2 regions of the Roseibium sp. LAB1 genome follow, and region 1 is predicted to be linked to the other one. Evidence: riboswitches for the same ligand, from Rfam matches in the RefSeq annotation. Region 1 holds a riboswitch; the other holds the start of a gene.
The links. Region 1 has a riboswitch for S-adenosylmethionine ahead of ACYQ54_RS13610 (O-succinylhomoserine sulfhydrylase). Riboswitches for the same ligand answer to the same signal wherever they lie in the genome.
Positions count from the first base shown of each region.

Region 2: another riboswitch for S-adenosylmethionine. It lies ahead of ACYQ54_RS15015 (hypothetical protein); the one in region 1 lies ahead of ACYQ54_RS13610 (O-succinylhomoserine sulfhydrylase).

Region 1 covers NZ_BAAGIB010000002.1:803,350-808,183, reverse strand. Annotated here, with positions in the region: gene ACYQ54_RS13625 (ion transporter) at 1-349, shown strand, start outside; gene ACYQ54_RS13620 (IMPACT family protein) at 821-1,369, opposite strand; gene ACYQ54_RS13615 (2'-deoxycytidine 5'-triphosphate deaminase) at 1,376-2,512, opposite strand; SAM riboswitch at 2,651-2,730, shown strand; gene ACYQ54_RS13610 (O-succinylhomoserine sulfhydrylase) at 2,768-3,976, shown strand; gene ACYQ54_RS13605 (CDP-alcohol phosphatidyltransferase family protein) at 3,973-4,590, opposite strand; gene apaG (Co2+/Mg2+ efflux protein ApaG) at 4,801-4,834, shown strand, end outside.
Region 2 covers NZ_BAAGIB010000002.1:1,108,055-1,112,888, reverse strand. Annotated here, with positions in the region: gene ACYQ54_RS15040 (Crp/Fnr family transcriptional regulator) at 1-445, shown strand, start outside; gene ACYQ54_RS15035 (RrF2 family transcriptional regulator) at 588-1,019, opposite strand; gene ACYQ54_RS15030 (group III truncated hemoglobin) at 1,117-1,608, shown strand; gene ACYQ54_RS15025 (hypothetical protein) at 1,611-1,832, shown strand; gene ACYQ54_RS15020 (acyl-CoA thioesterase) at 2,099-2,443, shown strand; gene ACYQ54_RS15015 (hypothetical protein) at 2,511-2,810, opposite strand; SAM-I-IV-variant riboswitch at 2,852-2,976, opposite strand; gene ACYQ54_RS15010 (YoaK family protein) at 3,075-3,764, shown strand; gene ACYQ54_RS15005 (ABC transporter ATP-binding protein) at 3,830-4,549, opposite strand; gene ACYQ54_RS15000 (ABC transporter permease) at 4,546-4,834, opposite strand, start outside.

The DNA.
Region 1 (4,834 bases):
CTATGGCGCAACGTTTCCGGAATGGTTCGGCACTCTCGGCGCGTCGCTCTATACGCTGTTCCAGGTCATGACGCTGGAAAGCTGGTCCATGGGCATCGTGCGACCGGTCATGGATGTCTATCCCTATTCCTGGCTGTTCTTCGTACCCTTCATCCTGTGCACGGCCTTCACGGTGCTGAACCTGTTCATCGGTATCATCGTGTCCGCCATGCAGGAGGAGCACGAAGCCGAAGCCGACGCCAACCGCCAGGCCATCCACGACGACACAGGCCTGATCCTCGAAGAGGTCAGAGCGCTCCGCAATGAGGTCAAACAGCTTCAGGCTGAGGTAGGCAAGGCGCGGACATAAGACGTGCGACGCGCGATGTCGGTGACCATTCGGGTAACCTGTCGGCACGGTTTTGCTCTCCAGTTTGACTGAGGTGCCGATCTAATCTCGTGGTGAGTGCCCTGAGCGGTTGCTCCCTGATAATTGCGATCATTGGCAGGAGGGGGCGTGCATCCCGCATGATTGAGGAGAGTGCCGTGGTCGGTCGGGTTCTTGGCGAGTAGTACGATTGCTTTGTCAATCAGATCCGGCTCTCAACTCCCGCTGATGCGACGTCGGCTCGGGATAACCAACCATCCGATCGTCATTGCCGGACTTGATCCGGCAATCCAAGCCGTGACTTCGGTCGAACGGCGCAAGGCTCTTTGGTGAGGAAACGGCATGGATCCCATGGTCAAGCCATGGGATGGCGTACGCGCGACTGTCTATTATTTGAGGGCGGCAAGCAGCCTTGTTCGGAAAAGTGGGAAAGATCTTCCAGACTTGGAGAACTTATAACTCCACCAAAACCTCTTCCGGCCCCTCGACAGTCAGCGTCACGCCGTCTTCGGTGTAATCCCGCGTGATGACCGTCAAGCCGAGGCTTTCGATCCGCCGTTCCAGCTCGGAGCTGGAGGCAAAATCGGCGCGAACGGTTTTTGAAAGGATCTTCTGAAACGGAACCAGGTTGGCATTGTTGATGGCGTCCTGTGCCGCGCCCGAATAGGCGCGTGCGAGGCCGCCGCCGCCGAGCTTCGTGCCACCGAAATATCGCACGATCAGAACGGCACAGTTGATCAGTTCAGCGCCTTGCAGCACCCGAAGCGTGGGCATGCCGGAGGTGCCTGCCGGTTCGCCGTCGTCCTTGCCGCTTTCCTCTATCCGGTCGTCTTCCAACAGCCGGCGGTGCGCCGTGACGATGTGGTTGGCTTTCTTGTGTTCCTTGCGCAGCTCCTCCAGCCGCTGGTCGAACACGTCCACCGGCACAAGATGCGCCAGGAAACGGGACTTCCGGTCTTCCAGAAAGCCTTCGAATTCACGCGTTACGGTTTTCAGGGCCATCGGTGGTCAGGCGGGTGCCCTGAAATGCTTGGACAGCTTGAGGGCCTGGCCCTGATAGTTGGAGCCGATGCCTTCGCCGTATAGCGTTGCCGGCCGTTCCGCCATGTGTTCGTAAACCAGGCGGCCGATTGTCTGGCCGTGTTCCACGATGAAGGGCACATCGTGCGAGCGGACTTCCAAAACCGCGCGTGAGCCGACACCGCCGGCTCCCGCATGGCCAAAGCCCGGGTCGAAGAAGCCGGCGTAATGAACGCGGAACTCGCCGACGAGTGGATCGAACGGCACCATTTCTGCGGCATAGTCCGGCGGCACATGCACCGCTTCCTGGCTGACCAGGATGTAGAAGGCATCCGGATCAAGGATCAGTTCCGCCCGCTGGCGGCGATAGATCGGTTCCCAGAAGTCCAGGACATCCTGAGCGCCGACGACATCCACATCGATCAGTCCGGAGTGCTGCTTGGCGCGATAGCCGATCAGGCTGTTCGGGCCGGTCCCTTCCAGATCGATGGAGAGCTGCACACCGTTGCCGATGCGCTCGTTGCCGCCGCTCATCAACGTGTGCGCCTTGTGGACCTCTTCCAGTTCGGCATCCGGAATGAGCGACTGGCCGCGCCGGAAGCGGATCTGACTGAGGCGGGATCCGGACCGAACGAGAATCGGGAAGGTCAGCGGAGAGATTTCAGCATAGAGCGGACCGGTGTAGCCGGCCGGAATTGTATCGAAGGCCAACCCGTTGTCGGTAATGACACGGGTGAAGACATCCAGGCGCCCGGTGGAACTTTTCGGGTTTGCCGTGGCGGAAATATCCGATGCCAGAGCAAGGCTTTCCTGAAGCGGCACGATGTAGACGCAGCCGGTCTCAAGAACCGCACCTTCGCTCAGGTCGACGGTGTGCAGTTTCATCTGCTCAAGCCGTGCCGCAACCTGGATGTCCGGTCCCGGCAGGAAGCTGGCCCGCACCCGGTACGCTTGCCCGCCCAGACGCAGGTCGAGGCTGGCGGGCTGGATCTGTCCAGTGACTGGCGGTGCGTCCGCTGAAATCTCTCCGGCGGCGAACATCGCCTGGATTACCCGTTCCGGCAGAATGCCGTTTGCTGTGAGAATTGCGCTTCCGTTCAAGGCCTGACCTGCTGTGACGTTCATGAAGATATCCCGCAATTTGCTGGTCTATGGTCATTAAAGGATCGGGCCGCCCGCGCCAACAGGCATTCTGGTAGAACCGGGCATTTGGCAGGAAGGGACGCAAGGCAATTGACCTGCGCTTACTTTTCCCGTAGGACAATCCCACTTCGTGGTGATTTGGGCCGGCCGGCTTGCAGCCACGTTAAACAAGTTGCTAAAAAGGCCGGAGGTGAGAACCCCGGTCTTGAGGCTGGGGTTTTTTGCGTTTGGAGCGGAATGAAAGACATGACTGAGACCACCAAGACCGGAAACAAGAACTGGCGCCCTGCAACCAACCTGGTTCATGGCGGCACCATGCGGTCACCGTTTGGTGAGACCTCGGAGACCATCTACCTGACCCAGGGCTTCACCTACAGCGATGCGGAAGCAGCCGAGGCGAGGTTCAATGGAGAGAACCCGGGCTATGTCTATTCCCGCTATGCCAATCCGACCGTCACCATGTTCGAGGACCGCATCAAGGCACTGGAAGGGGCCGAGGCAGCAAGGGCGACGGCCAGTGGCATGGCGGCCGTCAACCTGGCGCTGATGGCTTCGGTCAAGGCCGGTGACCATGTGATTGCCGCCAAGGCCCTGTTCGGCTCCTGTCGCTATATCTGCGAAACCCTTTTGCCGCGCTTCGGCGTCGAAAGCACGTTGGTCGACGGAACAGATATCGAGCAGTGGAAGGCGGCCGTCCGGCCGAACACCAAGGCGCTGTTCCTGGAAAGCCCCACCAACCCGACGCTGGAAGTGATCGATATCGAAGCCGTGGCGCAGATCGCGAAGGAAGCCGGAGCCCGGCTGATCGTCGACAACGTTTTCGCCACCCCGCTCTATCAATCGCCGTTCAAGCTTGGTGCCGATGTAGTTGTTTACTCAGCCACCAAGCACATTGATGGCCAGGGCCGGTGTCTCGGCGGCGTGATCCTGTCCGACGAAGAGTGGATCAACGACGAGGTGATGCCCTTCATCAAGCACACCGGACCGCACATGAGCCCGTTCAGTGCCTGGGTGCTGCTGAAAGGTCTGGAAACGCTGCCGCTGCGTGTCGCTCGTCAAACGGAGACGGCAGGCCGGATTGCCGATTTCCTGGCCGGTCAGTCCAAGCTCAAGCGGTTGATCTATCCGGGCCGGGACGATCATCCGCAGGCCGATGTTGCCAAGCGCCAGATGAGCGGCGGTTCCACCATGCTGGCGCTGGAAGTCGAAGGCGGCAAGGAAGCCGCGTTCCGCTTCACCAATGCGCTTGAGCTGATCAAGATCTCCAACAACCTCGGTGACGCCAAGAGCCTGATCTGCCATCCGGCGACGACGACGCACCAGTCGATCGGCGAGGAAGCCCGCGCGGAACTCGGCATCACCGACGGCATTCTGCGCCTGTCAGTCGGTCTGGAAGATCCGCAGGATCTGCTGGAAGATGTTGAAAAGGCGTTGGCGGCGATTTAACGGCCTGAACGTTGCAGCGCCCGGATGCCTATAAGCACCCGGGCGCCGGCAGACACAAAGCAGACAGCTGCAAACCCGTAGGCCAGCACCGGAAACCAGGCGGGTACCAGCGCCATGAGCAGAAACAAGGCGATTGTTTCAGCGCCTTCAGCAAGACCGCCGATGTAATAGAGCGATTTGGAGCCCTGAGCGTCGGTCGTAAGATTGTTCTTTTCCGCCATGATGGCAAAGGCCAGGAAGGCCGAGCCGTTGGCGTAGAAGCTGGCGAGAAGAGCGGCCGCGGGCAACGCATTGCCGGCAGGATCGTGAATGGCAAAAGCAAGCGGGATTGCGCTGTAGAAGAAGAAATCCAGCGTGATGTCGAGATAACCACCGAGGTCCGTCTTGGTGGTCGCGCGGGCCAATGCACCGTCGAGGCCGTCGGCAAAGCGGTTGAGCGCAATCAGGAAAAAGCCGGCCATTGTGTGGCCTGAGGCAATGGCAACAGCTGCTGCCATGCCGGCGACAAAGCCCGCCAGAGTTACGCTATTGGCCTTGAGACCCGTGCCGGCAAGGGATTGGCCCAGCCGGTTGAGCGGCGGATCGATCAGCAGGCGCAGGCGGGCATCGAACATGAGGAGGTCACTGTTTTGGGTCTGACAGATCGTGTTCATGCAAAATCCAGCTTCAAATCTCAAGCAATTCCAGCCTCAGATGTCACAAGCCTCTTTCACGCTTGCGTCATTCGCCCTATAAGCGCGTCCTGAACGAGCGGGTGCGTCCCGTGGAAGTCACTTCGGACCGGTCTATTTCAAGGTCCGTAGTTCTGAAATTAAGGAAAAGTCGTGTCTGGCAGTTACACCGCCATCACCCAAGGGA
Region 2 (4,834 bases), 300 kb from region 1:
TGAACTGGCCCTGCTCGACGGTCGTCCGCGGTCGGCCACGGTCATCTCCCTCAAGGAAGCCCAGCTCGCATTCATCGACAAGGCCGCCTTCCAGCGCTTCGCCGACGAGAACCCGGCCGTCTACCGGCATATGCTGTCAATTGTCGGCAAGCGGCTGCGTCACGCCAATGATGTGCTGGCGGCGCGCTCGTTCCTGCCCTTGCCGGGACGGGTCGCGCAGACCCTTCTGCAGCTGGCGGAAACTTTCGGCAAGCCGCTGGACGATGGCCGGTTGCTGATCCACTACAAGCTCAGCCAGGCGGACATCGCCAACATGGCGGGGGCCGCGCGTGAAAACGTCAGCCGCGTCCTTAACGACTGGAAACGGGCAGGCACCATCAGCCGGATTTCAGGCTACTATTGCCTGGAGCAGATGGACTTCCTGGAAAAGGCCTCGACGCTATAAGGCAACAAGGGTGTCCATCACCGGAACAACAGTGCAGATGCACTGGGTGAGGGCTGCGCACTCTGATGCTGCTTTCCACCGAGCTTGATCCAACGCTGCCTTGCCGGAATTTGCCGTGATACCGTCTTGCGGCCGTTCTGCTTCAAGCGTCGGTTTCCACCGGCATGGCCAATTGCGTTCCTGCAAGGATTGACGCCAGAGTGTCGGCATTGAGACTGTCGAGAAACGCTTCCGATGCCCGTGCCATCGCGCCTTTCAAGGCGCAGCGCGGCAGGAAAGCGCAGACTGTGGGTTCGGGCTTGAGACAGGCCACCACGCCAAGGTCTGGCTCGATCAGCCGTACGACGTCACCCAGCCGGATCGTGTCTGGCGCCCTGGCCAGACGGATGCCACCGCCGCGTCCGCGGGTCGTCTCCAGGTAGCCACCCTTGGCGAGATGGGCGACGATTTTCATCACATGAGACTTGGCAAGGCCAAGCTGCCGCGACAGCTTGTCGACGGTCTGCGGATCGTTCGACTGGCCTGTGGCCATCAGGATTCTCAAGGCAAAATCGCTGGCCTGACTAAGGCGCATGGCTGGGTCTCTTTAAACATTCATCTTATATGTTGATTTTAGCGCGTCGCTGTGCCATTTAAAAGATGCATCTTAAATGAATGTTATGGAGGCGGCGATGGAAGCCCCTAACTCCAGTTCAAACAGGTACAAGCTGCAGAGACGCGACACGCCGGACAAGGGCGACCGCCTCCAGCGCTATGAGCAGGTCGACGAACAGGCGATCCATGTGATGGTCCATACCTTCTATGGCTGCATTCGCCAGCATCCGCGGTTGGGGGGCATCTTCGAGCGCCGCCTGGCTGGCCGGTGGGAAGAGCACCTGCCGAAAATGGAGGCCTTCTGGCAATCCGTGCTGATGAAGAACGGCGCCTACAAGGGAAAGCCTGTGCCGGCCCACCTGAAGCAGAAGGAGATGGTCAGCGCGGACTACGGTGAATGGCTCGGCGTGTTCCGCCCCGTGATCCGCGAATTGTTCGTTCCTGACCTTGCCGACGAGATTGTCTCCGTTGCTGAACGAATTGCCCAGAGCCTCTGGCTGGCCACCTTCGGAACACCCGGAGCCAATCCACCAGCCGAGCTGTCCTCGCAATCTTCTGAATGGAGCTGATCATGCTGGTAACAATCGTCCTGATCGCGGAAGCACTGGTGTTCGTCTGGTTCACGGTGTTCTCGCTGATGCTTCTTTCCATGTATCTGGACTCGCGCGGCATGCCGCTGCCGAAGCTGGATGTTGCCGGGCGGACGCTGATCGGCAGCGCAAAACTGGCCTTCATCACCGGCATTATCGCTCTTTCGGCGATGACAGTCTTCGAGATCCAGGCCTTCAGCTAGAAAGTCACAAAAATGAACACGTCCAATCTTATGCATCGCGGCCTGCCGATCCTGCTGATCTGGGTCGCGGCACCCATGCCCTTGTGGATCATGGCGATCCTGATGTTTGTCTTGCGATAACAGGCTTTGGGTCAGCAACGTAGGGACCCGCCGTCGTTCAGCCACTTCTATTCTTGCAGGCTATGACCTAGTCTTCTTGCGAGAATCAGCGGAGGGGTTCAGGCGTGTACGACGAAAAGCCGACTGGCGATCTGACATTGCGTACCATGGCGATGCCGGCCGACACCAATGCCTCGGGAGATATTTTCGGGGGCTGGGTGTTGTCGCAGATGGATCTGGCAGGCGGTATCGCTGCCGGTCAGCGGGCCGAAGGGCGTGTTGTGACCATCGCGGTCGACAAGATGAAATTCATCCGGCCTGTCCATGTGGGCGATGTGCTGTGCGTTTATGCCGAAGTCCTTCGCGTCGGCAATTCGTCGATGGAAATCAAGCTTGAATCCTGGGCTCTGCGTCATCGCTACGGCCACCGCGAAAAGGTGACCGAAGCGGTCTTCACCATGGTGGCCGTCGATGACGGCGGCAAGCCGCGTCCCGTTCCCAAAAGGGATTGAGCGAACAGACGCGCCGCCGACGCACAGCTTGGCATTCGGACAAGCCCCGGATAACCAGCCTTCTTTATTAGTGCCTGAGGGGTCCATGCCGATTGAGAATATCGGCAAACAGGTCTTCATCGACAGCGCAGGTGCAGCCGTTCGCCCAGAGTTGAAGCAGTGTTTTCAGGCGCTCTGTGCGGGCCGACTGGCTGAGCGGCGCCTTGTGCCGCGGCAGGCCGCCCAGAATGCGCAGGGATTTGATCCGTGCCAGCACGCAGTCTTCAGCTGCCTGGCACCAGATATCCGTTCCGGCAAGCTGGGAGCTCGCCGCCACATGGTTCTCGATCAGATCTGCCGCACGTCCGGCAAAAGGGTCCTGAGACAAAAAATCCTCCATCGGTTGCCCGAGGAGGACTGGCGCATGCAAATTAACCGCTTCGTTGCCGGAAAGCCTCGGTTGAGGGTCTGACCGGCCGCATCCCTGTTGCGGAAACCACCTTGCCCGGAACGGCAGGTTGGCGAGGGCGCCAGCCCTTCTCTTGATGATTGCGGGCTTATGCCATGTCCATTCCACCTTGGCAAGACCGTCAGTGCATGGCACATCTTCCTGAAAGGACTAGCTCGGGAGTGTGTGTAGTTGGACCGGTCCATGTTGCATCACAGTCGGCCAATCGTGCCGATCCTGCTCGCCTTTTGCGCCTGCTTCATTGATGTGGTCTGCATCCTCGGCCTGTTTCATACGTTTACGGCCTTCATAACCGGCACCCTTGTCGTTCTGTGCACGGAGGTGTTTCACCAGGCGGAAAACGCGGCCCTGAAGGTGTTTGTGCTGGCAGTCTTCTTCGCATCCACCCTCTTCTGGTTCGTTTCCGTTACGAGGCTGGTGCAGAAAAACAGGATCACCGTGAAGCATCTGTTCGCGCTCGAAGCCTTGCTGGTGGCTGCCTTCATGCTGGTTGCAGGACTGGGCGATCCATCCGCCGGAGGCCCGCTCTCGGCCGTCACCCTGACGGCGATCGGGTTTTCGACCGTCGCCATGTCGCTTCAGAATGTCATCATGCTGACGCTGCTCAACCGGCATGTTCCGACAACCATCATGACCGGCAACACGCTGAAGCTTGTGCTTGGCATCGCCGACTATTTTACGCATCCCGAAACGCGGCCAGACAGCCGGTCTCGGATCCGTCACCAGACCCTGGTGCTGTCCGCCTTCGCCGCCGGAGGGCTGCTGGCAAGTTTTCTGATGACGATCATGGGCTTCTGGGCGCTTGCGATACCTGTCACCCTGCTGATGTTGCTGGCGCTGGTGCAGCCGGTGCGCGAGGGTCAGGCCGCCTGAGGCAGGTAGCACCCTGGCTACATGGCCAAATTGTTTCTGATTCGTCGGGCCGAGAGGGAATGCCCCTAGCGATGCTTGTCGTAGTCGATGCGACCATCGACCAGATGGATGCGCCGGTCCATCCGGTCGGCAAGCTCAAGGTCGTGCGTGACTGCGACAACGGTTGTTTTCTCGGTCTTCACGATGTCCTGCAGGCTTTCAAACACCTGTTCGGTTGAAGCGCTGTCCAGACTTCCGGTCGGTTCGTCTGCCAGGATCAGCGCCGGCGAATTGGCAAGCGCGCGGGCAACGGCGACCCGCTGGCGCTGACCACCGGAAAGTTGCTCCGGGCGGCGGTGCAGGAAGTCTTCCAGTCCGAGTGCCGCCAGAAGCCCCGTTGCATGATCGAGCTGCGCCTTGGGGCTGCGTTTGCCGAGCCGCTGCATCGGGATCATCACATTTTCCAGCGCGGTAAACTCTGGCAGAAGGAAATGGAACTGAAAGACGAAGCCCAGTTTTTCCAGACGAAGTTGCGCCATTTCGGCAGATGTCAGCGCATGGGTGGGAAGTCCGTCGATCCGGACTTCGCCGGACGTTGGCCGGTCCAGAAGGCCCAGCAGATAGAGCAGAGAGGATTTGCCGGATCCTGACGGGCCGGTAATTGCCACGAACTCCGCTTCGCCCACCTGAAAGCTCACATCCTGCACCAGCGTCACCGGCACGATGGCCGGCAGGATACGGGTGAGATTGCTGGCCTCCAGCAAAACACGGTCGGCTTGGGCCTGCTGTTCCGGGGCAGGGGTCATGTCGCGCCCCGGATGATGTCGACAGGGTTGAGCCGGGCGGCCTTCCGGGCGGGAATATATCCGGCGATTCCGGAGGAAAACAGTGCGAGAAGGCAGGCAACGACGTAGTGCAGGGTGGAGAAATAGATCGGCAGGTGAGTCATTTCCACGTCCTGGGTGAACTCGAATTTGACGGACGCAAGATAGCTCGAGAGGCCGAAGCCGAGGGCCGAGCCTGCGAGAGCTCCCAGAACGCCGATCACCAGTCCTTCAAGCACGAAGATCTGCTGAATGTCGCCTTCCGGA